Regions from separate parts of the Streptomyces sp. NPDC005303 genome, predicted to be linked through region 1. Evidence: riboswitches for the same ligand, from Rfam matches in the RefSeq annotation. Region 1 holds a riboswitch; each other region holds the start of a gene.

Region 1 (7,843 bases):
GTGAGGCGCGATCCTGGCCGCTCCCGAGCACCGACCGTTCCTCGGCCGACAGCTGGGACATCAGTCGGCGGACCGCGCCCAGTTTGCCGGTGATCGTCTTCTTGTGCCGTTTCAGCTCCGTCTGACGCGACTTCAGCGAGGCCAGCTCGATGTGCGCGGCCCCGCGCAGCTGCTCGATCTCCCGCAACTGCCGGCGTACGTCCGCCACGGAGGCGGCCTGGCGCGTACCGGCTCGCTCGACGAACTCGGCGCTGTCCAGGTACCGGTCGGGGTCGTCCGTCAACGCGAGCTGCATCGCGGGGTCGAGGCCGCCGCCCCGGTACTGGGCCGCGGCGATCGTGCCCAGCGTGTCCCGCGCCTCGTTGAGCTGCTCCGTCCTGCGGGCCGCCTCGTCCCGCAGGGTGTCCAGCCGGGTCTCGGCCGCCTCCGCCTTCTCCTTCGCCCCGTTGTACTTCTCCGTGGCGGCCTCGGCCTCCTGGTACAGCCGGTCCACCTTCGCCTTGACCTGCTCCGGAGTGAGCTGCGGCTCGGCGTGTCCGATCCCGTTGAACCCCGTCGCGCTCGCGGCCCCCGCGAGGGCGATCGTCGCTGCCGTACGGACCGTGTGACCGCCGGCCGAGCGGCTGTGGGGCTTGCGGTGTGCTGCCAAGTGGACTGCACGTCCCTTCCTACGATCGGCCGCCCCGGGGCTCACGGACGTACGAACGCCAGGGGGAGCGGCCGTACGACCGCCCGGGGCGGTGTGCGCGTCCGGCGACGGCCTGCACAGGGGGAGCGGGCCGCCGCCGGACCTTCTCGGCGGTGGTGGCCGACTGCCGCCCCTGGCCCGGGCGGCGGTGGGGAGCCGGTCACCTGGTGGAGGACGCTAAACCGACCGTGTCCGGGAGGTAACGCGTTGTGCGGAAGTGCCGCCAGGGGACCGCCGGGTGACCGAAGGTGACCGTGATCCCGGGGTGGCATCGTCGACTTCGCGCGGTGCGCTGACCGAAGTAAGGATTCCGGGACCCGTGACCGGCGGGGAGTGCTATGGGTCGCATATATGCAACATCTGCTCAAGGGGCCGGTGCGAGTGTCCCTCGCGCCCCGGCATAGGCTCCGGCCCCATGGACGTACTCATCCATCTCTTCGTCGGCCTGCACATCATCGGTATCGCCTCGCTCCTCGGAGGCTTCCTCACCCAGATGAAGGCGATGGGCCAGGGCGCCGCCCGGTTCGTTCCCGCGATGCTGCACGGCGCCGCGACGATGCTGGTCACCGGGGTGATCCTGGTCGGCCTCAACCAGGCCGACGACCAGCACGTCAACAACATCAAGATCGGCGTGAAGCTGGCCCTGCTGATCGTGATCCTCGGTCTCGTCTATGTGAAGCGGGACGACGAGAAGGTGGACAAGAGCCTGTTCGGCCTGGTCGGAGCGCTGACCACGGCCAATGTCTTCATCGCGGTGCTGTGGACCTGACGGCGGCACGAGCGGAGTCGGCCGCCCCGGCCGCGACGGCCAGCCAGGCCGCCACGGAGATCCACAGCAGCACCTCACCCGGTGTCCGGAGCGACGGGACGTCCACGGCGGCGGAGACCGACAGAGCCGCCACCGCGGCCATGCCCATGGGGAACACGGTGGCCCAGCGGCGCACGTCGTAGCGCAGACGCGGCCGTACGAACTCGGCCGCCAGCAGGACGGCGTACCAGGCCAGGTCGAGCACCAGCAGGGCGACGGTCACCGCGCGCAGGACGCCGAGGTCGTCATCGTTCCACAGGTACAGGCTTGCGCTGTCCGCGGCGATCAGCTTCGAGCCGGCGAGCGCCGAGATGGCGAGCGCGCCGCCCGCGATCCACTGGTCGCCCGGTCCCTCCAGCACCTGGCGCAGATCGAAGCGGAAGAGCGCGACAACGTAGAGGACCAGGCCGAGCCAGAACAGCACGAGCGCCGCGTGCGCGAGCCAGGCCGCTGACTCTGCCGGGGCGAGCGTGGCGCCGAGGACCGCGAGGCCCTGGGTGGCGACACAGCAGAGGAACACCCCGCCGGGCATCCGCCGCGTCCAGCGCCCCACGACGAGCACGAGCAGCACCGGCCACAGCAGCGCGGACAGGGCCAGCAGCGCCTCGGCGAGGGTCTGCCGGCCGAGTGCCGAGAACCGGGTGCCGAGGACGGTGGTCGCCGCCACGGCCGTCAGGGCGCCCGGTGTTCCGGCGTCCACGGCCCATCGCGAGCGCTCCCGCAGCAGTAGTACGGCGAACTCGGCGGCCAGCCCGAGCCAGGCCGCGCAACCGAGCACCAGGGCGATCCGGGACAGCGTCTCGTGCCCGGTCAGACCGAGCCCGAGCGACACGATGCCGGTCGCCATCACCGCCGCCCCGGCCGCGGGCGGGCGCCGCGTCCACCAGGCGCGCAGGGGGGAGTGGGGGGAGGTACCGGACATGTGCCGATGCTAGGAAGTTCCCCGTGCCGTGCGGACGGGGCGCGCACGCGCGCGTGCGGAAATGCACGCGAGTGCGGGCTGTGCGACCTCAGGCCGGGCGGACCACGCTGTGGATCCCCGACTCGCCGTCGTAGTAGATCGACTCCTCGCGGACGTACGCGCCCGGCTTGGGGGCGTGGATCATCATGCCGTTGCCGATGTAGAGGCCGACGTGGCTGATGTCGTCGTAGAAGAAGACCAGGTCACCGGGTTGGGCGTCGGCCAGGGAGACCGTGGTGCCGGCGTTGACCTGGTCGTAGGTGACGCGGGGGAGGTCTACGCCCGCCGCCTTCCAGGCGGCCTGGGTGAGCCCCGAGCAGTCGTAGGAGTCGGGGCCGGTGGCGCCCCAGACGTACGGCTTGCCGATCTGCGCGCGGGCGAAGGCGAGGGCCTTGGCGGCCTTGGTGGCGTACGAGGAGTCGGGCGCCGTCGACGTGCTCTGCTGCGGGGCGGCGGTCTCCTGTGCGGCCTTCTCGGCCGCCGCCTGCTGCTGCGCCAGCTCCGCCGCCTTGCGGGCCGCCTCCTGCTGCTTGCGCTGCTCGATCGCCGCGAGCCGCGCCTTCTCCTGGGCGGTCAGCTCCGACAGCAGCTCGCGCGCGTCGGCGAGCTTCTTCTGGACGGTCGCCTTGGCGGTCTTCAGGTCGCTCTGCGTCTCGCTGAGCGACTGAAGGCTCTGCGAGGCCTCCTGGCGCTTCTTCATCGTCGCGGACTGCTCGGAGACGAAGTCGTCGACCGCGCCCTTCTGGCGGCTCGTCAAGCGGCCCATGAGCTGTGTCTGGTCGAAGTAGTCCTGCGGGGTGTCGGCGAGCAGGAAGGTCGCCGTGTCGGGCGCGGAGGCACCGGTGCGGTACTGGGCCGCGGCGAAGGACCCGAGTTCCTCGCGTGCCTTGTTGAGCTTCTGGGTGCGCTGGGCGACGTCGTCGAGGAGCGTGTCGACCTGCTTGCGCTGCTTGGCCGTCTTCTCCTTCGCCGCGTTGTAGCCGTCGGTCGCCGACTCGGCCTGGCGGTAGAGGTCGTCGACCTTCTTCTCGACCTCTTCGAGACTCGGCTTGTCATCGGCCGGCGCGGCGTTCGCCGACTGGGACAGCAGGGCCACGGAGGTGAGGGCGGCCGTCGCGAGGGCCGGGGTCCGTATGCCTGCCATGCGCGTACCGACGGGACGCGACTTGCGGTGCGACGCCAAGGGAGGCGACTCCTTCCGATGCTCCGCCTACCGGGTTAGCTGTCGGGTTCGGGCGGGAAGGGTTGCCCTACGGCGCTCCCCTGCGCGGGAGTCGGCCGATTCACCCCGGGTTCGGTGGGTCCCCGGCTCCGGGCGCGCGGCGGCGCTGCGGACTCGGCGGAGGCCGTGCGGCCCGGCGAGGTTCGCCGGAGGGGGTCGTACGGCCTGTCCGGAACGGTAACCAACTGGTGTGGCCCCTGTGAAGGTTGATGTTCGATATGCCCGATACATTTTCGTGACCTTCGTCCCAGGGGGCGCTTCGCCTCGCGAATTCGCGGCGATCTGGGATGCCTTGGGGCTATTTTCGGTGGCGCGATGCCGTCTGCTCGCCTTTTGGGGCTGGTTTCAGGGGCCGGTTTCAGGGGCCGCCGTAGCCGGGGGCGGGTTGGTCTTCACCTGGCGGTCGGCCGGGCCTGTGCCTGTGCCGTGACGAAGGTCTCGCACGGCAGGCGCAGGGACGTGAGGGTGGCCGGTCCCGGCGGGCGTGGCCGTCGGCCAGGAGGCCAGGAGGCCAGGAGGCCAGGAAGCCAGGAAGCCAGGAAGTCCGGAGGTCCGGAGGTCCGGAGCCCAGGAGGGCGCCAGGAGGTCCGGTCGGAAGATCATCGGGTTCTGGTACGGGTGGATGTTCTCGGGGCGGCGGCGGGCTGTCAGTGGGGAGCCCTAGACTCGGAGAGCGATGAGCAGCCTCTTTGACGACAGCTTCCTGGCGGACCTCCAGGCCCCTCGCGGGCATGGGGAGGAACCCCCGCCGCCGCCCGAGGACGAGCACGGACCGGAGCAGGTTCCGGACGACCTGTTCGGTGGGAAGTTCGACGTGCCCCCCGACCGGGACGCCTACTACCGCGACGGCGCCCCGCGCCCGGTGGTGGACCCGGCCACGCTCCTGGAGGGGCTGAACGAGAACCAGCGCGCGGCCGTCGTGCACTCCGGCTCCCCGCTGCTCATCGTGGCCGGTGCCGGCTCCGGCAAGACCCGGGTGCTCACCCACCGCATCGCCCACCTCCTCGGCGAGCGCAATGTCCACCCGGGCCAGATCCTCGCGATCACCTTCACCAACAAGGCCGCGGGCGAGATGAAGGAGCGCGTCGAGCAGCTCGTCGGCCCGCGCGCGAACGCGATGTGGGTCATGACCTTCCACAGCGCGTGCGTGCGGATCCTGCGCAGGGAGTCGAAGAAGCTCGGGTTCACCTCCTCCTTCTCGATCTACGACGCCGCCGACTCCAAGCGGCTCATGGCGCTGGTCTGCCGTGACCTGGACCTCGACCCCAAGAAATTCCCGCCGAAGTCCTTCAGCGCCAAGATCAGCAACCTGAAGAACGAGCTGATCGACGAGGAGGACTTCGCCGCCCAGGCCACCGACGGCTTCGAGAAGACCCTCGCCCAGGCCTACGCGATGTACCAGTCGCGCCTCCGCGAGGCGAACGCTCTCGACTTCGACGACCTGATCATGACGACGGTCAACCTGCTCCGGGCGTTCCCCGATGTCTCCGAGCACTACCGCCGCCGCTTCCGGCATGTCCTCGTCGACGAGTACCAGGACACCAACCATGCGCAGTACGCGCTGGTCAGGGAGCTGGTAGGGACCTCCGAGCATCCGGTGGACGTACCGCCGAGCGAGCACGACCTGCCGCCCGCCGAGCTCTGTGTCGTCGGTGACGCCGACCAGTCGATCTACGCCTTCCGCGGCGCGACCATCCGCAACATCCTCCAGTTCGAGGAGGACTACCCCAACGCGACCACGATCCTGCTGGAGCAGAACTACCGCTCCACCCAGACGATCCTCACCGCCGCCAACGCCGTCATCGAGCGCAACGAGTCCCGCCGCCCCAAGAACCTGTGGACCAACGCGGGCGCGGGTGCGCGCATCACCGGCTATGTCGCCGACACCGAGCACGACGAGGCGCAGTTCGTCGCCGACGAGATAGACCGCCTCACGGACGCGGGCGACGCGAAGGCCGGCGATGTCGCCGTCTTCTACCGCACCAACGCCCAGTCCCGTGTCTTCGAAGAGGTCTTCATCCGTGTCGGCCTGCCCTACAAGGTCGTCGGCGGCGTCCGCTTCTACGAGCGCAAGGAGGTCCGGGACGTCCTGGCCTACCTGCGCGTCCTCGCCAACCCCGAGGACTCGGTGCCCCTGCGCCGGATCCTCAACGTCCCCAAGCGCGGCATCGGTGACCGTGCCGAGGCGATGATCGACGCCCTGTCCCAGCGCGAGAAGATCAGCTTCCCGCAGGCCCTCAAGCGCGTCGACGAGGCGTACGGCATGGCCGCGCGCTCCACCAACGCCGTGAAGCGGTTCAACGTGCTGATGGAGGAGCTCCGTACGATCGTCGAGTCCGGCGCGGGCCCGGCGACCGTCCTGGAAGCGGTGCTCGAACGCACCGGCTACCTCGCCGAGTTGCAGGCCTCCACCGACCCGCAGGACGAGACCCGTATCGAGAACCTTCAGGAACTCGCCGCCGTGGCCCTGGAGTTCGAGCAGGAGTCGGGCGAGGGCGAGGAGCCCGGCTCGCTCTCCGACTTCCTGGAGCGGGTCGCGCTCGTCGCCGACTCCGACCAGATCCCCGACGAGGACGAGGACGGCTCCGGAGTCATCACCCTGATGACCCTGCACACCGCCAAGGGCCTGGAGTTCCCGGTCGTCTTCCTCACCGGCATGGAGGACGGCGTCTTCCCGCACATGCGCGCCCTCGGCCAGACCAAGGAGCTGGAGGAGGAGCGGCGCCTGGCGTACGTCGGGATCACGCGCGCGCGTGAGCGGCTGTATCTGACCCGGTCCTCCCTGCGCAGCGCGTGGGGGCAGCCGTCGTACAACCCGCCCTCCCGCTTCCTCGAGGAGATCCCGGCGCAGCACGTCGACTGGAAGCGCACGGGCGCGGTCGGTTCTCCCGCGGGGCCGGTCTCCGGGGTCGCCGCGTCGCTGTCGTCGTCCCGTTCCCGCTCCTCGGCGTCGGGCGCGTCCGGCTTCGCGACGCGCCGGACCTCGGAGAAGCCGGTGGTGGCCCTGGCCGTCGGCGACCGTGTCACCCACGACCAGTTCGGTCTCGGCACGGTGGTCGGGGTGAAGGGCACGGGCGCGAACGCCGAGGCGACCATCGACTTCGGGGAAGCGAAGCCGAAGCGGCTGCTGCTGCGGTACGCGCCGGTGGAGAAGCTGTAGCTGAAGCTGTAGCCGAGAAAGGGGGCTGGTCCCGAGGGGTTACGTCGGGTCCAGCCCGTGGCTGCGCAGCCACGGCAAGGGGTCTATGGCCGAACCGCCCGCCGGGTGCACCTCCAGGTGCAGGTGCGGGCCGGTCGAGTTGCCCGAGTTGCCGGAGTACGCGATCGGGTCGCCGGCCTTGACCGTCGTACCGGAGGCGACGCGGTAGCTGGAGAGGTGGCAGTACCACGTCTCCGTGCCGTCCTTCGCCGTCACGACCAGCATGTTGCCGTACGCGCTGTTCCACTGCGTCCGGACGGTGCCGTCGGTCACGGCCATCACTGTCGTGCCGTACGACACCGGGAAGTCGATGCCGGTGTGGACGGACATCCAGTTGACGCCGGACTGGCCGAAGTAGGCGCTGAGACCGCGCTGCGCGACCGGAAGAGCGAACTTCGGGCGCAACCGCTCCTTGCGGGCCGCCTCCTCCGCCGCCTTCCTCTTCTCGGCCACCTGCTGCGCCTTGAGGTCGATGCGTTCCTGCGTACGGCTGGCCCGGTCGGCGAAGTCGTCGGCACCGGCCGAAAGGCTCTCGAGCTGGGTGTCCAGCTTGTTGTTCGCGATGGCAGGGTGGACGGCGGTCGTGTCCGCGAGGGTCGTCGAGGTGTCCTTGTCGTCGCCGGTCAGCGTGCCCACCGAGGCGGCGGCGATCCCGGCGACACCCATGACACACGCCGAGGGGACGGCGATCGTCAGCAGCGCGGAGCGCTTGGCGGGCATACGGCGGCGGGAGCGGTTGGCGTTGCGCGCGGCGACGCGGGACCCGGGAGCGGCGGCCGGGGCCGCGGGGGCCTCTTCCTGGTCGTCCAGGAGCGGGGCGTCGGCGTCGTGGACGGCGGGCAGCTCGCCGGTGGCGGTGGCGGTAGCGTCCGGCTCACCGTCGTGCGAGAGGCGTTCGGCGTAGGCGTCGCCGTAAGGATTCGCCTCGTCGTACGTGTGGCCCTGGCCCTCGTCGTACGCGTGGT
Region 2 (7,843 bases), on a different contig from region 1:
CGGGCGGAACAGCCCTGAGCCGTGTTCGTCCCCGGGACCACCGTAAAATCGGCCTCACTGTGTCTGACTCCCATGCCCCCGAAGCCCCCCGGTCCCGGCCCGCCGCCGCCGGCGAGTCCGCTCTGCACGCCCCCGGTGTCTCCGTCCGGCACACCCGGGGCAAAGGGGAGCCGCGGTTTCCCGACGGGCCCAGTGCCGATCCCGCGGGGTCGCACTTCGAGCGGCGGATCCGGAGTTTCCAGCCACGGCGGAGCCGGGTGACGGCGGGGCAGGCGGACGCGTTGCAGCGGCTGTGGCCCACGTGGGGCCTCGACATCGACGGGCAGCGCACCATCGACCTCGGCGAGCTGTTCGGAAACGACAACCCCGTCGTACTGGAGATCGGTTTCGGAATGGGTGAGGCCACCGCGCAGATGGCCGCCGCCGAGCCCGAGATCAACATCCTCGCCGTCGATGTGCACACCCCGGGGCAGGGCAACCTGCTCAACCTCGCCGAGCAGCAGAAGCTGTCCAACGTCCGGGTCGGCAACGGCGACGCCATCATCCTGCTGCGCGAGATGCTCACCGAGGACTCGCTCGACGGACTGCGCGTGTACTTCCCCGACCCCTGGCCCAAGAAGCGGCACCACAAGCGGCGGCTGATCCAGCCGGAGTTCCTGGACCTGGCCGCGACCCGCCTGAGGCCCGGCGCGCTGGTGCACTGCGCGACCGACTGGGAGCCGTACGCCGAGCAGATGCTCGACGTCCTCACCGCGCACCCGGACTTCGAGAACACACAGGCCGGCGGCGGTTTCGCGGCCCGTCCCGACTTCCGGCCACTGACCCGTTTCGAGGGGCAGGGACTGGACAAGGGACATGTCGTGAACGACCTGCTGTTCCGCCGCGTACAGCACGCCGACCGAACCGACCAGTCCCCCACCGGCGCCTGAGCACCCCGCCCCGCCTGCGGGCGGCGCCTCTGTCTCGTTAAGGTCGATGCCGTGGCCACCTGTCCCCCGTATCCGACGTACCCCGGTGACCCCACCGGTGGCGGTGTGCTGCGGCATGCGCACTGGTGGCAGCGGAAGTGGGTGCGCTACGGCGCCCTGATCACGCTCCTCGCGCTGTCCGGGCTCGTCATCCTCGCCCTGGTCCGCCAGCAGACCGGTACCCAGGGGTTCCTGGTCGGGCTGGGCCTCGCCGTCCTGCCCGTACCGCTGCTCATAGCCGCCTTCCGCTGGCTCGACCGGGTCGAACCGGGCCCCTGGCGCAATCTGCTGTTCGCCTTCGCCTGGGGCGCCTGCGCGGCGGCGCTGATAGCGATCATCGCCAACAGCTTCGCGACGAAATGGATAGCGACGGCGACCGCCGACCCGGCCGGCGCGGACACCCTCGGCGCGACCGTGATAGCGCCGATCGTCGAGGAGTCGGCCAAGGCCGCCGCCGTGCTGCTCGTCTTCCTGTTCCGCAGACGGGACTTCACCGGGATCGTCGACGGCGTGGTGATAGCGGGGGTCACCGCCACCGGCTTCGCCTTCACCGAGAACATCCTCTACCTCGGCACCGCCTTCGGCACCGACCAGCTCACCGGCGACCGCGGCATCGCCTCCGTCACCGCCGCGACCTTCTTCGTGCGCGTGGTGATGTCGCCGTTCGCGCACCCCCTGTTCACCGTGCTCACCGGCATCGGCTTCGGCATCTCCGCGCTGTCGGCGGAACGCCAGCGCATCCGGCGGATCCTCCTCCCGCTGTCCGGTCTGCTGCTCGCCATGGGCATGCACGCCACCTGGAACGGCTCCTCGACGTTCGGGCAGTTCGGCTTCTTCGCGGTGTACGCGATGTTCATGCTCCCGGCGTTCGCGCTGCTGACCTGGCTGGTCATCTGGACGCGGCAGCGGGAGCTGAAGACCGTGCGCGACGAACTGCCGGCGTACACCGTGGCCGGGTGGCTGACGCCGACCGAGCCGTATGCGCTGGGCTCGATGCGGGCGCGGCGGGTGGCGCGGGACTACGCGCGGCGGCAGTTCGGCGGGCGGGCCGCTGCGCGGGCGGTCTCGCAGTACGAGGCGTACGCGACATCCTTGGCGTTCCTACGGCACCGGGGGCGGCTCGGGCGGGCGAACGCGGACTTCGTCGTACGGGAGCGGGAGTTGCTGCACGAGCTGTGGCGGCGCCGGGACGTGGCGCGTCCCGCGCTGGACCACGCGGCCCGGATGACGGCACCGCCGGTACCGGTGACCGCGCCGCCCTGGCCGGTGTACGGGGTGTACGGATACCCGGCGCACCCGGCCCAGCCGCATCTCGTTCACCCGGCCCACGCGCTCCAGCCGCCGCACCCCGTTCACCCGGCCCACCCGACGGTGCCGTACCCCGCCTACAACCCGTACCGGACATAGCCGCGCCGGAAGGTCAGTCCGACGCCTCCGTCAGGCGCCCCAGCTCCTCCTCCGACAGCACCAGATCGCCCACCCCCAGCAGCGCCGGCAGCTGTTCGACCGTGCGGGCGGACGCGATCGGGGCCGCGACCGTCGGCTGGGCGGCGAGCCAGGCGAGGGCGACCGTGGCGACCGGGACGGTGTGGGACTCGGCGATGTCGTCGAGCGCCGCGAGGACCTTACGGCCGCGTTCGGTCTCCAGGTGCTTGGCGGCGCCTGCCCGGCGCGCGCTCTCGACCGTCGTACCGGGGCGGTACTTACCGGTGAGGAACCCGGAGGCGAGGGCGTAGTACGGGACGGCGGCGAGGCCCTCCCTGGAGGCGACGGCCTCGAGTTCGCCCTCGTACGTGTCGCGGGAGACCAGGTTGTAGTGGGGCTGGAGGGCGACATAGCGCGCGAGCCCCTCGCGGTCGGAGAAGGCGAGGAACTCCGCGAGCCGCGCGGCGGAGATGTTGGAGGCGCCGATCGCCCGCACCTTGCCCGCCTTCACCAGTTCGTCCAGCGCGCCGACGATCTCCTCGACGGGGATCTCCGGCTTGTCGAAGTGGGTGTAGTACAGATCGATGTGGTCGGTGCCCAGGCGCCGCAGCGAAGCCTCCGCCGCCGCCTTGATGTTCGCGGCGCTCAGGCCCTGGAAGTCGGGGTGCTGGCTGACCTTCGTGGCGATGACGACGTCGTCGCGGTTGCCGCGGGCCGCCAGCCACTTGCCGATGATCGTCTCGGACTCGCCGCCGGAGTTCCCGTCGACCCACGCCGAGTAGGAGTCGGCCGTGTCGACGAAATTGCCGCCGGCCGCGGTGTACGCGTCGAGGACGGCGAAGGACGTGGCTTCGTCGGCGGTCCAGCCGAAGACGTTGCCGCCCAGGGAGAGCGGGAAGACCTCGAGGCCGGAGGAGCCGAGCTTGCGAAGAGAAGTCATGCCATACGTCAACGCCCGCGCCGGACGCCGGTCTTCCGCTACGGCCGCAAAGTCCTCGTAAACAACCGGAATCAGTCGCTCCGAAGCACCGGCAGCCCTGACGTCGGGGGGACGTCGTCAGGGCTGCCGGAGTTCGCGGGAGTCCGCGGGAGACCTCAGGGGGTGAGCCCCTTGCCGCGCAGCCACGACATCGGGTCGATCCCGTCGGCCGAGCCGCCCGGGTGGACCTCCAGGTGCAGGTGCGCGCCGGTCACGTTGCCCGTGGCGCCCACGCGGCCGATGACGTCACCCGTGCCGACCTTCTGGCCGACGCTGACATTGATCGAGGACTGGTGGCAGAACCACAGCTCGGTGCCGTCGTCGAGGGTGAGGATCGTGCGGTAGCCGTAGGAACCGGCCCAGCCGGCCTCGGTGATGGTGCCGCTGTGGATCGCCTTGATGAGGGTGCCCGTGGGGGCGGCGAAGTCGAGGCCCGTGTGGTAGCCGGAGGACCACAGCGAACCGGCCTGACCGAAGGTCCCCGTGATGGTGTACGACGAGGTCGGCAGCGTGTACTGCTTGGCGAGCTCGGCCAGGCGCGCGGCCTCGGCCTTCTTCGCGGCCGCCTCCTCCGCCTTCTTCTTCGCGGCGGCGGCCTTCTCCTGAGCGTCCTTCTCCGCCTTGGCGGCGGCCGCGTCGGCCTCCTTCTGGGCGGCGTCCGCGACGGCCTGGGCGGCCTTGGTGTCGATCTGGTCCTGCTGCACCTCGGCCTGGGCCAGGATGCGCGAGCGCAGCGCCTCGCCGGCGTCCGAGGTGCCCTGAGTGGTGTCGGCGGTGGTGGCGCCGACACTGCTGAAGGCGCTCGTGTCGTCCGCGGCGGTGTCGGCGTTGTCCGAGATGAGCGAGCTCACGGAGCCCAGGTCGGGCATGGAGATGGAGACCGGCGGCTTGCCGGTGTTGGCGCTGGCCATCCCGCCCGCGCTGACGGCGGCTATGACACCGACGCCGAGAACGGTGGAGCTACGGGCGAAACCCCCGCCACGCTGCTTGGCGACGCGATGCCGGCCTCGTACGGGAGCGAGGGAATCCGCGGTCGGGTTCCACTCGCCGAGCGGGGCCTCGTCGTCGGCGCGGTAGCCGCCGTACACGAGGGTGTCGCTCGGAACGTACGGCGCCTCGGGGGCAGGCGGGTTGGACGCCACGTGGGCGCGCTCCTTTCCTTCCTTCTCGCCTACCGGGTTAGCTGACGGGTTCGGAGCAGGAAGGTCTCCTACGCGCGTATACCCGCCGTGCTGCCACGGCGGAGTACGAGCGATTCACCCCAAGTTGGTGGTTCCCCGGTTTCCTTGCGGAATTCGGCGCGTGAGCACGGAGCCGTCTCTTGTGACGGCTGGGACGACCGCGCTGCGTTATCGAACGTTAATAGACCCGGGGGCTCGATTCCAAGCTGTTCCGCTTGATCGTTAACGAAATCCCGCAGGACTTAGGGCCCATGAACGGCTAAAAACGGGCGAGTTGACCCTTCGTCGGATGGCGCACAGGTGTTGACGGTGCGTCAGTTGTTATGCGGAGGGCGGTCACTCGCTCACCCCGCGTCACGAGACGTCGTACCGTGCGGCACGGCCGGGAAAACACTCAGGGCCGGAGTCCAGTGACTGGACTCCGGCCCTGAGCCTTGAGTAGCGGGGACAGGATTTGAACCTGCGACCTCTGGGTTATGAGCCCAGCGAGCTACCGAGCTGCTCCACCCCGCGCCGTTGTGTGACCAGCATACGTCATCGGCGAGGTGGTTCGCGCCAGGGTTGTTCCGGAGGCCCGGCGGTGCGGGCCGGCTCCCCCTGTGCGGAAACCCTCGCCCGGCCCGGAAGGTGTAGCCGGCTACACCGTGCGCCGGGAGCCGTTCGTCTAGCGTGAGCCGCATGTGGAAGTCGGTGCAGCGTGCGGCGATGGCGACCGTGCATCTCGTCGTGGCCGCGGCGATGTGCTTCGGCATGTACCTCTTCATCACCGTGCTGCTGATCGCCGCCGCAGGCACGGTCGTCGTGGTCGGCTGCTGGCTGCTGCCCGAGGCCGTGCTGCTGATACGGCGGATCGCGGGCGCCAAGCGGAATCTGACCGCCCGGTGGACGGGCAGGGAGATCCCCGAGGCCTACACCCCGATGACCGGCACGCTGCGCGAGCGGCTGCGCATCTCGGTGCGGGACCCCGGCACGCTCACGGACTTCCGCTGGATGCTCTGCTACTACCTCTACGGCGCCCTGCTCGCCCTCGCCCTGCCCCTGTGGCCCCTCGGCCTGGTGGTCGACGGTGTCTGGGCCGGGGCGCTGCGCCGCGACCCCGTCGTCCTCCCGCTGATCGTGAGGCTCGCGGACACCGAGGCCCGCTGGTCGACCGCGCTGCTCATGCCGTCCCCGAAGGCCAGGCTGGCCCGGCGGGTCGAGGAGCTGAAGGAGACCCGGGCCGACGCCATCGCCGCGCACGAGGCGGAACTTCGCCGCATCGAACGGGACCTGCACGACGGCGCCCAGGCGAACCTCGTGGCGCTGTCGATGCGGATCGGACTCGCCAAGCGGGCCTACGACCGTGACCCGGACGCCGCCCGTAAGCTGCTGGACGACGCCCAGACCCAGGCCGAGCGGGCACTGACCGAGCTGCGGCACGTGGTGCGCGGCATCCACCCGCCGATCCTCACCGACCGGGGTCTGGTCGGCGCGGTGCGGGCGCTGGCGGCGAGCAGCGGGCTGACGGTGACCGTGGACGACGGCGGCCTGGACGCGGGCACCCGGGCGCCCGCGGCGGTGGAGGCGGCCGCCTACTTCGTGGTCGCCGAGTCCCTCACCAACGTGGCGAAGCACAGCGGTGCGGACCGGGCCGAGGTCCGGCTGGCCCGGACCCGGCGCGGGCTGACCGTGCGGGTGCGGGACGAGGGCCGGGGCGGCGTCGACGAGCCCGCGGGCTCGGGGCTGCTCGGGATGCGGCGCAGGGTCGCTGCGCTCGACGGGACCTTCGAAGTGACCAGCCCCGCCGGGGGCCCGACCGTGATCTACGTGGAGCTGCCGTGCGTGTGGTGATCGCCGAGGACAACGCCCTTCTGAGAGAGGGGCTCGTCCTTCTGCTGACGTCCTCCGGGCACGAGGTCGTGGCCGTCGTCGGCACCGGCCCCGAGATCCTGCCCGCCCTGCTCGACCACCGGCCGGACGTGGCCGTGCTCGACGTACGGATGCCGCCCGGGTTCCGCGACGAGGGTCTGCGGGCCGCCCTGGAGGCACGGGAGCGGATCCCCGGACTTCCGGTACTGGTGCTCTCGCAGTACGTCGAGGAGTCGTACGCCGCCGAGTTGCTGGCGGGTGGCACCAGCGGGGTCGGCTATCTCCTGAAGGACCGGGTCGGCCGGGTCGACGAGTTCCTCGACGCGCTGGAGCGGGTCGCGGCCGGCGGCACCGCGCTCGACCCCGAGGTCGTCACCGAGCTCCTGACCCGCCGCCGTGACACACCGCTCGACTCCCTCACCCCGCGCGAGCGTGAGGTGCTGAAGCTGATGGCCGAGGGGTACGACAACACCACCATCGCGAAGACCCTCGTCGTCACCGAGCGCGCGGTCAGCAAGCACATCGGCAACGTCTTCCTCAAGCTGGGCCTGCCACCGAGCGACAGCGGCCACCGGCGGGTGCTGGCCGTGCTGGCCTATCTGGCGCACACGCCCAGCTGAGCGTCAGCCGACGCCGAGTTCGGTCAACTCCGCCAGCGGCAGCGTGTGCTGGGTCTGCAGGACCTTCGCGCGCAGGTAGCGGACGTTGTGGGCGGTGGTGAAGACTCCGGTGGGGATCCGGTCACGGACATCGATGCCGAGGTCGCGCAACTGGCCGGCCTTGTCGGGGTTGTTGGAGAGCAGGTCGAGCTCGGAGATCCCGAGGGCCTGCAGCATCTGCGCGGCCGCCGTGTAGTCGCGGGCGTCCTCGGGCAGGCCCAGCGCGGTGTTCGCGGCGTAGGTGTCGAGGCCCTGGTCCTGGAGGGCGTACGCGTCGAGCTTGTTGTAGAGGCCGATGCCGCGGCCCTCCTGGCGCAGGTAGAGCAGGACACCGCCGCGCTCGGCTATGCGCTCGACCGCTTCACGCAGCTGAGGTCCGCAGTCGCAGCGGGCGGAGCCGAAGACATCGCCGGTGAGGCACTCGGAGTGCAGGCGCACCAGCGGGGCCGTGCCGGGGGCGGGGTCACCGAGCACGACGGCAAGGTGCTCCTGCCCGTCGGCCAGGCCGTGGAAGGTGACGAGCTCGGCGTCTACGCGGTAACCGTCCCCGAAGCGCAGCGGGACGCGGACGCGGGAGCGCTGGGTGGCGGCGGGCAGGTCGGGCATGCGGGTACTCCGGTCCGTAGGCACACCTGCTTCAGATTTGAAGCAGTTCTACTGATCGAGACACTACCTCATGCTTTAAATTTGAAGCAACGCCTTTGTGGCGCTCGTCACGCAGGACTTCTCACGAACAGGACGGGGACGACCGTCGGCGCCACGGGACCTCCTCGGCGGGACCGT
Region 3 (7,843 bases), on a different contig from region 1:
GGAAGGCCGTAGCGCGAGAGGACCGGGTTCGGCTTGACGCCGGCGGTCCACACGACGGTGCTGGAGTCGACCTCCAGGCCGTTCTTGAGGACCACGTGGCCGTCGACGCAGGAGTCCATCGAGGTGGAGAGGTAGATCTCCACGCCCCGGCTCTCCAGGTGCTCCTTGCCGTAGGCGCCCAGCTTGGGGCCGACCTCGGGAAGGATCTTGTCGGCGGCGTCGACGAGGATGAACCGCATGTCCTCGCGCGAGACGTTGGTGTAGTACTTGGCCGCGTCGCGGGCCATGTCCTCGACCTCGCCGATGGTCTCCGCACCCGCGAAACCGCCGCCGACGAAGACGAAGGTGAGCGCCTTGCGGCGGATCTCCTCGTCCTTCGTGGAGTCGGCCTTGTCGAGCTGCTCCAGCACGTGGTTGCGCAGGCCGATGGCCTCCTCGACGCCCTTCATGCCGATGCCCTGCTCGGCGAGGCCGGGGATCGGGAAGGTGCGGGAGACCGCGCCGAGCGCGATCACCAGGTAGTCGAAGGGCAGCTCGTACGCCTCGCCGACCAGCGGGGCGATCGTGGCGACCTTGCGGTCCTGGTCGATGGTGGTGACCCGGCCGGTGAGCACCTCCGCCTTCGGCAGCACGCGTCGCAGCGGGACGACGACGTGGCGCGGGGAGATGTTGCCGGCGGCGGTTTCGGGGAGGAAGGGCTGGTAGGTCATGTACGACCGGGGGTCGACGACCGTGACGGTCGCCTCGCCGTAGCGCATCTTCTTGAGAATGCGCCGAGCTGCGTACAGGCCTACGTACCCACCGCCTACTACGAGGATCCTGGGACGCTCCGTGGTGCTCATGGCATCGAGTATCCACCTGCCCCAGGGGGGTCGCTCGTGCGCCCCTTCACAAGCTCTTGGAAGGTGTGTGTTATCCTCCGCGACTCGCGTGATCCAAGTCATGGCGCGGAACGGGAACCAGCGTGTAAGGCGACCCGTTGTCAATGCCGCGTGAGCTGCCTCTCTGCGCCGAAAGCCGCCCTGTGAGGGGTCCTCGCAGCCACCTCCCCCACCCCTCGCCCGAGGTCCGCAACTCACCGTTTTGAACGTGTTCACACGGGTGTTGAGCCCCCGGAAGGGTCAACCGGAGCACATTCGTCGTCCGGCCGGACCAAATTCCTTGTGAAGAACTTCACGAAGTTTCTCGGCGCCACGTCGAAGAGGGGCCCCGAAGGGCCCCCCGGACGCGCTCATACGTTGTTCTACCTGCTCAGCAGAGGTGCCCGCAGGGCCTACGCGATGGACCACGCGATGCCGTCGAGGATGTCGTGCTCGCTCACGACGACCTCCTCGGCACCGATCCGTTCCATGATCGTGAGCAGGACGAGGGCCCCGGCCCCGATCACGTCCACCCGCCCCGGATGCATGGAGGGCACGGCCGCGCGCTCGGCGTGGGTGGAGCGCAGCAGCCAGTCGGTGATCTCGCGAACGCGGTCGTGGGAGACCCGGGAGTGGTGGATGGCCTGCGAGTCGTACTCCGGCAGCTCCTGCGCGATCGCCGAGACGGTGGTGACGGACCCGGCGAGACCCACCAGGGTGCGCGCCTCGCGCAGCGGCACGGTCTCCTCGGCGAGGTCGAGGGCGGCCTCGATGTCGGCCCGCATCGCGGCGATCTGGGCGTCGGTGGGCGGGTCGCTGACGGCCCCGTCCCGCACCAGGTGCCGCTCGGTCATCCGCACACACCCCACATCCACGGAGCGTGCGGCGCGCACATGGTCGTCGCCCACGACGAACTCCGTCGAACCGCCGCCGATGTCCACCACGAGATACGGCTTGGCGAGGTGGTCGCTGCCGGTGAGTTCCCTGGTCGCCCCGGTGAAGGAGAACTCGGCCTCCTGGTCCCCGGAGATGACCTCGGGCTCCACTCCGAGGATGTCCATGACGCCGCGCACGAACTCGTCCCGGTTCTCGGCGTCCCGGGAGGCGGAGGTGGCGACGAACCGCAGCCGTTCGGCGCCGTGCTCCTTGACGACCGCCGCGTACTCCCGGCAGGCCGCGAAGGTTCGCTCCAGCGCCTCGGGCGCGAGCCGCCCGGTCCGGTCGACGCCCTGCCCGAGCCGCACGATGGTCATACGCCGGTCCAGGTCGACCAGTTCGCCGGTCGCCGGGTCGCAGTCCGCCACGAGGAGGCGGATGGAGTTCGTACCGCAGTCGATGGCGGCGACGCGGGTCACTGGTCGTTCTCCTCGGTCCCGGCGAGGGTCACACAGGCGCCCTTGCGCCACCACTCCGGCAGCATCGCGATCGCCTCGTCGCCCAGCGGGTTGACGCCCGGTCCGGCGGCCAGCGAGTGGCCGACCAGGACGTGCAGGCACTTCACCCGGTCCGGCATACCTCCCGCGCTCGGGAAGCCCTCCAGGACCTCGATGGCGTCCCGGCGGGCGAGGTAGTCCTCGTGCGCGGCCCGGTACGCCTTCGCGAGCTCCGGATCAGTCTGGAGCCGCTCCGTCATCTCCTTCATGACGCCGTTCGCCTCCAGCGTGCCGATCGCCGAGGCGGCGCGCGGGCACGTCAGGTAGTACGTCGTCGGGAAGGGCGTGCCGTCGGGGAGGCGAGGGGCCGTCTCCACCACGTCCGGCTGTCCGCAGGGGCAGCGGTGCGCGATCGCGCGCAGTCCGCGCGGCGGCCGCCCGAGCTGCTGCTTGAAGGCCTCGACGTCGGCGTCGGTGGGCTCGGTGCGCGGGGTGGTCGGCGGGGGCGTTTCCATGCCTGTCTTTCTCTAGGTCTCACGGTCTCACTGGTCGGAGGCGTCGGACTTGTCGACGCCGTCCCAGACGTTGGAGTACCAGGGGCGGTCGGCGGCCCCGAGATCGGTACGGGACCGCTTCGCCGCGTCCGGGTCGACGACGATGAAGCCCGTCTCCCCCGGCATCACATAGTGCAGCCGCTGCCGGATCTGCTGCTCAGCGTAGGCGTCGTCCTGCCAGCGCGCCTTGAGGTCGCGCAGCTTCTCGACCCGCTCGGCGGCCCGCGCCTTCTCCCGCTGGAGATCGGCGATCTCGGCACGCTGGGAGACGTACTGCCTTATCGGGTACGCCAGCGCCACCACCAGGGTGCACAGCACCAGGGCGAGCAGCGCGGCCCGCCCGGTCAGCCGGGAGCGGCGGGCCTGCCGTTTGCTCTGGGAGCGGTAGACACGGGCCGCGGTCTGCTCACCGAGGATTCTGATCCTGGTCGCGGTGGAGAAACGGTCCCGGTCCTTCACGGCCATCGGCTCTCCGCCTCCCCTTCTACGTGCGTACGTCCCCGCACACGGTACGGGACCGGTACGGGGACGTACGTACGACTGGCTGAGGATTGACCTGGTGAGGTCAGCCCTTGAAGCGGGGGAAGGCCGAGCGGCCCGCGTACACCGCGGCGTCGTCGAGGATCTCCTCGATGCGCAGCAGCTGGTTGTACTTGGCGACACGCTCGGAGCGGGCCGGGGCGCCGGTCTTGATCTGGCCGCAGTTGGTGGCGACGGCCAGGTCGGCGATGGTGACGTCCTCGGTCTCGCCGGAGCGGTGGGACATCATGCACTTGAAGCCGCTGCGCTGGGCGAGCTCGACGGCGTCGAGGGTCTCGGTGAGCGAGCCGATCTGGTTCACCTTGACGAGCAGCGCGTTGGCGGCGCCGTCCTCGATGCCGCGGGCCAGGCGCTCGGGGTTGGTGACGAACAGGTCGTCGCCGACGATCTGGACCTTGTCGCCCAGCTTGTCGGTGAGGACCTTCCAGCCGGCCCAGTCGTCCTCGAACAGCGGGTCCTCGATGGAGACGAGCGGGTAGGCCGCCACGAGCTCCTCGTAGTACTCCGTCATCTCGGCGGCGGAGCGGTCCTTGCCCTCGAACTGGTACTTGCCGTCCTTGTAGAACTCGGAGGCGGCGACGTCGAGCGCCAGGGCGACCTGCTCGCCGGGGATGTAACCGGCTTCCTTGATCGCCTCGAGGATGAGGTCCAGGGCGGCGCGGTTGGACTCCAGGTTCGGCGCGAAGCCGCCCTCGTCGCCGAGGCCGGTGGACAGGCCCTTGCTCTTCAGGACCTTCTTGAGGGTGTGGTAGACCTCGGTGCCCCAGCGCAGCGCCTCGGAGAAGGACTCCGCGCCGATCGGGGCGATCATGAACTCCTGGATGTCCACGTTGGAGTCGGCGTGCGAGCCGCCGTTCAGGATGTTCATCATCGGCACCGGCAGCAGGTGCGCGTTCGGACCGCCCAGGTAGCGGAAGAGCGGGAGGTCGCTGGCCTCGGAGGCGGCGTGGGCGACGGCCAGGGAGACGCCGAGGATGGCGTTGGCGCCGAGCGAGCCCTTGTTGTCGGTGGCGTCCAGGTCGAACATCGCCTGGTCGATCAGGCGCTGCTCGGTGGCGTCGTAGCCGACCAGCTCCGGGCCGATCTGCTCGATGACGGCCAGGACGGCCTTCTCGACACCCTTGCCCTGGTAGCGGTTCGGGTCACCGTCGCGAAGCTCGATGGCCTCGAAGGCGCCCGTGGAGGCGCCGGAGGGGACGGCGGCACGACCGGTGCTGCCGTCGTCGAGGCCGACCTCGACCTCGACCGTGGGGTTGCCTCGGGAGTCCAGGATTTCCCGGGCTACGACGACGTCGATGGACGGCACGAGCATCTCCTTCTTGGGATGTGACACGGTCCGCCGGGACCGCGGTGGGTTCTGCGAGTCCGAGCCTAACCGGCTCCGGGGGATCGGCCACCGTGTGGACCGACCCATGGACAGAACCGAGAGTAAATTGTTTCTGAACTGAACAAAGACGTCCCGACAGCAGGGCAAGAAAAAACCCCGCCCCGGTGCGTACGGGGGAACACGCACCGGAGCGGGGAGCCCGTGGGGACGGGGGGTGACCCTCACGAGGCCTTCATCCTGAAGGACACGGCTGTGAGGGCCCTGTGGTTCAGCTGGGTCTTACTTCAGGTGGAGCTGCTGGCCCGGGAAGATGAAGTCGGCATCGTCGATGATGTCCTTGTTCAGCTTGAACAGCTTCTGCCAGCCGCCCTTGACCTTGTGCTTCTCGGCGATCGAGCTGAGGGTGTCACCCTTGACGACCTTGTACTCGCCGTCGCCCTTCTTGACCTTCTTGCCGGTCGGGGTGGTGACGGTCTTCTTGGCGGCCGGACGCTCGGAGGAGCGGGAGGCGCTCTGCTCGTCGGTCGAACGGGTGCTGGTGCCCGAGTTCGAGGAGCCGGAGGAGGACGAGCTGCTGCCGCCGTTGTAGGAGGCGCTGGACAGGCCCGTGCCGCAGACCGGCCAGGCGCCCTTGCCCTGGGAGGCGAGGACCTTCTCGGCGACGGAGATCTGCTGCGACTTGCTGGCCTGGTTGGCCTGCGCGGCGTACTGCGTACCGCCGTACGCGGCCCAGGTGGAGGCCGAGAACTGCAGGCCGCCGTAGTAGCCGTTGCCGGTGTTGATGGACCAGTTGCCGCCGGACTCGCACTGGGCGACGGCGTCCCACTCGGAGGCGGTGGCGGCGGAGGCGTTGCCGGCCGCCATCAGCGGGGCGGCGATGGCGACACCGGTGACACCGGCGAGCGCGGCGGCCCGGGTGGCCTTGGACGGACGACGGTGCTTGCCCTTGCCGGAAAACAGCATGGTGGATCCCCTCACCGACGCCTGCGAGGTGAGCTGTCGGGTTCGGGCCGGTTGAGTTGCCCGGTCGCCCACCTCGCGGTGCGCGACTTAACCCCAAGCCGGTCCAGCGTGAACTGCTGGGCCCGGCACTTACCTGGGTCCCCCGCTCCTGCCTACGGCGCTTGACGCGACGACTGTTCCCGTACGGCCGCTGGCAGGATTCGGCGTTGCGACAGACGGGGCTCGGGTTGCCGAGCGGTGACGACCGTAGACACGCGCTCGGCGGAATTTCAAAGACGATCAGGGCTTCTGAGACTCATCCCACACTTTCACCAAAGTGGACATTCGGTGTGAAGTGTGACGTGAACTCCCGCTGTTTTTCTGGGCTTTTCAGCCCTATTCAGCCCCTGTGTCGGCGTCTGACCGGCGACGATGTTGCTCGGGTCGGCCCCGATGCGGTCCTTGTTCTCGGCGTAGAGGGCGCGCCATCCGCCGTCGAGGCCAAGGGAGTCGGCGATGGAGACGAGAGAGTCACCTTCCCGGACGACGTAGGTCGCGGCGGCGTGCCGGCCGGCCGGGGCGGAGGCCGTGCTCTTCGTCGCAACCTCCTCGGCACTGCCACCGCGGTGCTTGCCGGAGCCGAGGGCGCCGACGTCCACGAGGGCCGAAGAGCCGCCCTCCTGCCACGACTTGTCCGCTTCGTCCTCTTCTGGGCTCACGACGGGTGAGCTGTCGGAAGGCTGTGCGTCCTTTGCGGCGGAGTCCTTGGATTCCGAAGAGTTCTTTTTGTCCGGCTTGGCGGAATCGCCACTGGAGGGGGTGGCCGACGGCGAAGGCGTCGCGGACGAACCGTCCAGCGCGTCGAGCAGACCGCCGGAAGAATCCCCGGAGTCCGACGAGTTGGAGGAGCCGGACGAACCCGACGAGCCGGACGAGTTCGACGAACCGGACGCCGAGGTCGAGGGGGTACCGCTCCCCACGCCCGTGTCGACGTCCGCCGAGCTCGAGTCCTTGCTGAGACCGCCGAGCAGACCACAGGTCGGCCACGCGGCGATGCCCTGGTCCGCGAGGAGCTTCTCGGCCACGGCTATCTGCTGGTTGCGGCTGGCCAGGTCGGCCGTCTCGGCGTATTCGAGGCCGCCGTACTTCTCCCAGTTCTCCTGGGACATCTGGAGGCCGCCGTAGTAGCCGTTGCCGTCGTTCTCACTCCAGGAACCGCCGCTCTCGCACTCCGCGACACGGTCCCAGGTGGTGCCGGTGGCGGCGCTCGCCCCGGTCGCTCCGAGCAGTGGGATCGCGATGGCTGATCCCGTCACACCGGCCGCTACGAGGAGAGCCGGAGCCTGACGGGGGCGACGGTGACGACCGTTCCCGGAGAGCATGGAGGGACCTTTCCCGAGACAGCAAGTACCCGCGCGGTGGGTACTGCGGGGCACCGCGCTGGTCCGTGAACGTATAGGGATTCGATCACTTGTCACAAGTTAATGCCGCGTAGATCACGTGAAGATCACAGACTTGAGGGCGCGTCATGTTTAACCCGCACCCAAGCCGCGCCTGGACACCTGAAGAGGAGGAACCCGCAGCTCACGCCTGACAGGTGTACCTCCGCCAAGGCGGTTGAGGCGAAGCATCAGAGTGGGCCAGAAGCCCCTCCTGAACCATGCGTTCTGACGATCCTTGACCGCTGCCCATGGCCCGTAACGTTCGGGAAGTTCGTCCCAAAGACACCCTGTGCGTAGCCGATGAAGAATGCCGTTGAGCTGTGTCCGCAGATCAACAGCGCCACGCACAAAGGGGCGATACCCGAAGAAGTCGCCTACCAGCTCTTCTACGGCGTCCCACTCCGACTCGAACACCGCGGCAGGAACCGGGGTACCGGTGCGCTCATGCCACTCCGTCACTTTGCATGCGACGCCGGAGCGCTTCCGTACCTCGCCCAGAGGCTCCACCGTGATGTCCAGGAGATCGATCAATTCTCTCATCTCGGAGAGTGCCGGGGCCCTTCCTCCCGCCCTGGCGATGGCGGCGAGATCCTTGGCCCTGCTGACCTTCGCCTCGGCCTCCTCGTGGGTCGCGAGCACGTCTCTCGCGATGGCAAGGATCTCTCCGGCGATCCGCACGTCCTGGTCGAGTTGTTTCGACGCGGCGTCTTTGACCGCCTGGCCGAGGCCCGGGTTCCGCGCCAGATCGACCACTGCACGCGCCGCGGCTTCCTCCTTCTCTTCGAGTGACTTCTCGAAGACCTCC

What was found. Region 1 has a riboswitch for cyclic di-AMP ahead of ABZT93_RS01865 (NlpC/P60 family protein). Riboswitches for the same ligand answer to the same signal wherever they lie in the genome.
Region 2: another riboswitch for cyclic di-AMP. It lies ahead of ABZT93_RS30835 (M23 family metallopeptidase); the one in region 1 lies ahead of ABZT93_RS01865 (NlpC/P60 family protein).
Region 3: another riboswitch for cyclic di-AMP. It lies ahead of ABZT93_RS28565 (transglycosylase family protein); the one in region 1 lies ahead of ABZT93_RS01865 (NlpC/P60 family protein).

Annotation. Positions count from the first base shown of each region.
Region 1 covers NZ_JBEXGM010000001.1:380,009-387,851, forward strand. Annotated here, with positions in the region: gene ABZT93_RS01850 (NlpC/P60 family protein) at 1-649, opposite strand, end outside; gene ABZT93_RS01855 (hypothetical protein) at 1,104-1,457, shown strand; gene ABZT93_RS01860 (tellurite resistance/C4-dicarboxylate transporter family protein) at 1,435-2,418, opposite strand; gene ABZT93_RS01865 (NlpC/P60 family protein) at 2,507-3,640, opposite strand; cyclic di-AMP (ydaO/yuaA leader) riboswitch at 3,648-3,809, opposite strand; gene pcrA (DNA helicase PcrA) at 4,356-6,839, shown strand; gene ABZT93_RS01875 (M23 family metallopeptidase) at 6,879-7,843, opposite strand, start outside.
Region 2 covers NZ_JBEXGM010000028.1:78,911-86,753, reverse strand. Annotated here, with positions in the region: gene trmB (tRNA (guanosine(46)-N7)-methyltransferase TrmB) at 60-929, shown strand; gene ABZT93_RS30845 (PrsW family intramembrane metalloprotease) at 981-2,375, shown strand; gene ABZT93_RS30840 (aldo/keto reductase) at 2,389-3,333, opposite strand; gene ABZT93_RS30835 (M23 family metallopeptidase) at 3,489-4,514, opposite strand; cyclic di-AMP (ydaO/yuaA leader) riboswitch at 4,526-4,683, opposite strand; tRNA gene ABZT93_RS30830 (tRNA-Met) at 4,993-5,066, opposite strand; gene ABZT93_RS30825 (histidine kinase) at 5,232-6,383, shown strand; gene ABZT93_RS30820 (response regulator transcription factor) at 6,371-7,021, shown strand; gene ribA (GTP cyclohydrolase II) at 7,025-7,666, opposite strand; gene ABZT93_RS30810 (MarR family transcriptional regulator) at 7,788-7,843, opposite strand, start outside.
Region 3 covers NZ_JBEXGM010000024.1:47,489-55,331, forward strand. Annotated here, with positions in the region: gene ABZT93_RS28540 (NAD(P)/FAD-dependent oxidoreductase) at 1-842, opposite strand, end outside; gene ABZT93_RS28545 (Ppx/GppA phosphatase family protein) at 1,274-2,215, opposite strand; gene ABZT93_RS28550 (DUF501 domain-containing protein) at 2,212-2,748, opposite strand; gene ABZT93_RS28555 (septum formation initiator family protein) at 2,776-3,252, opposite strand; gene eno (phosphopyruvate hydratase) at 3,353-4,639, opposite strand; gene ABZT93_RS28565 (transglycosylase family protein) at 4,934-5,617, opposite strand; cyclic di-AMP (ydaO/yuaA leader) riboswitch at 5,621-5,787, opposite strand; gene ABZT93_RS28570 (transglycosylase family protein) at 5,926-6,978, opposite strand; gene ABZT93_RS28575 (transposase) at 7,129-7,578, opposite strand.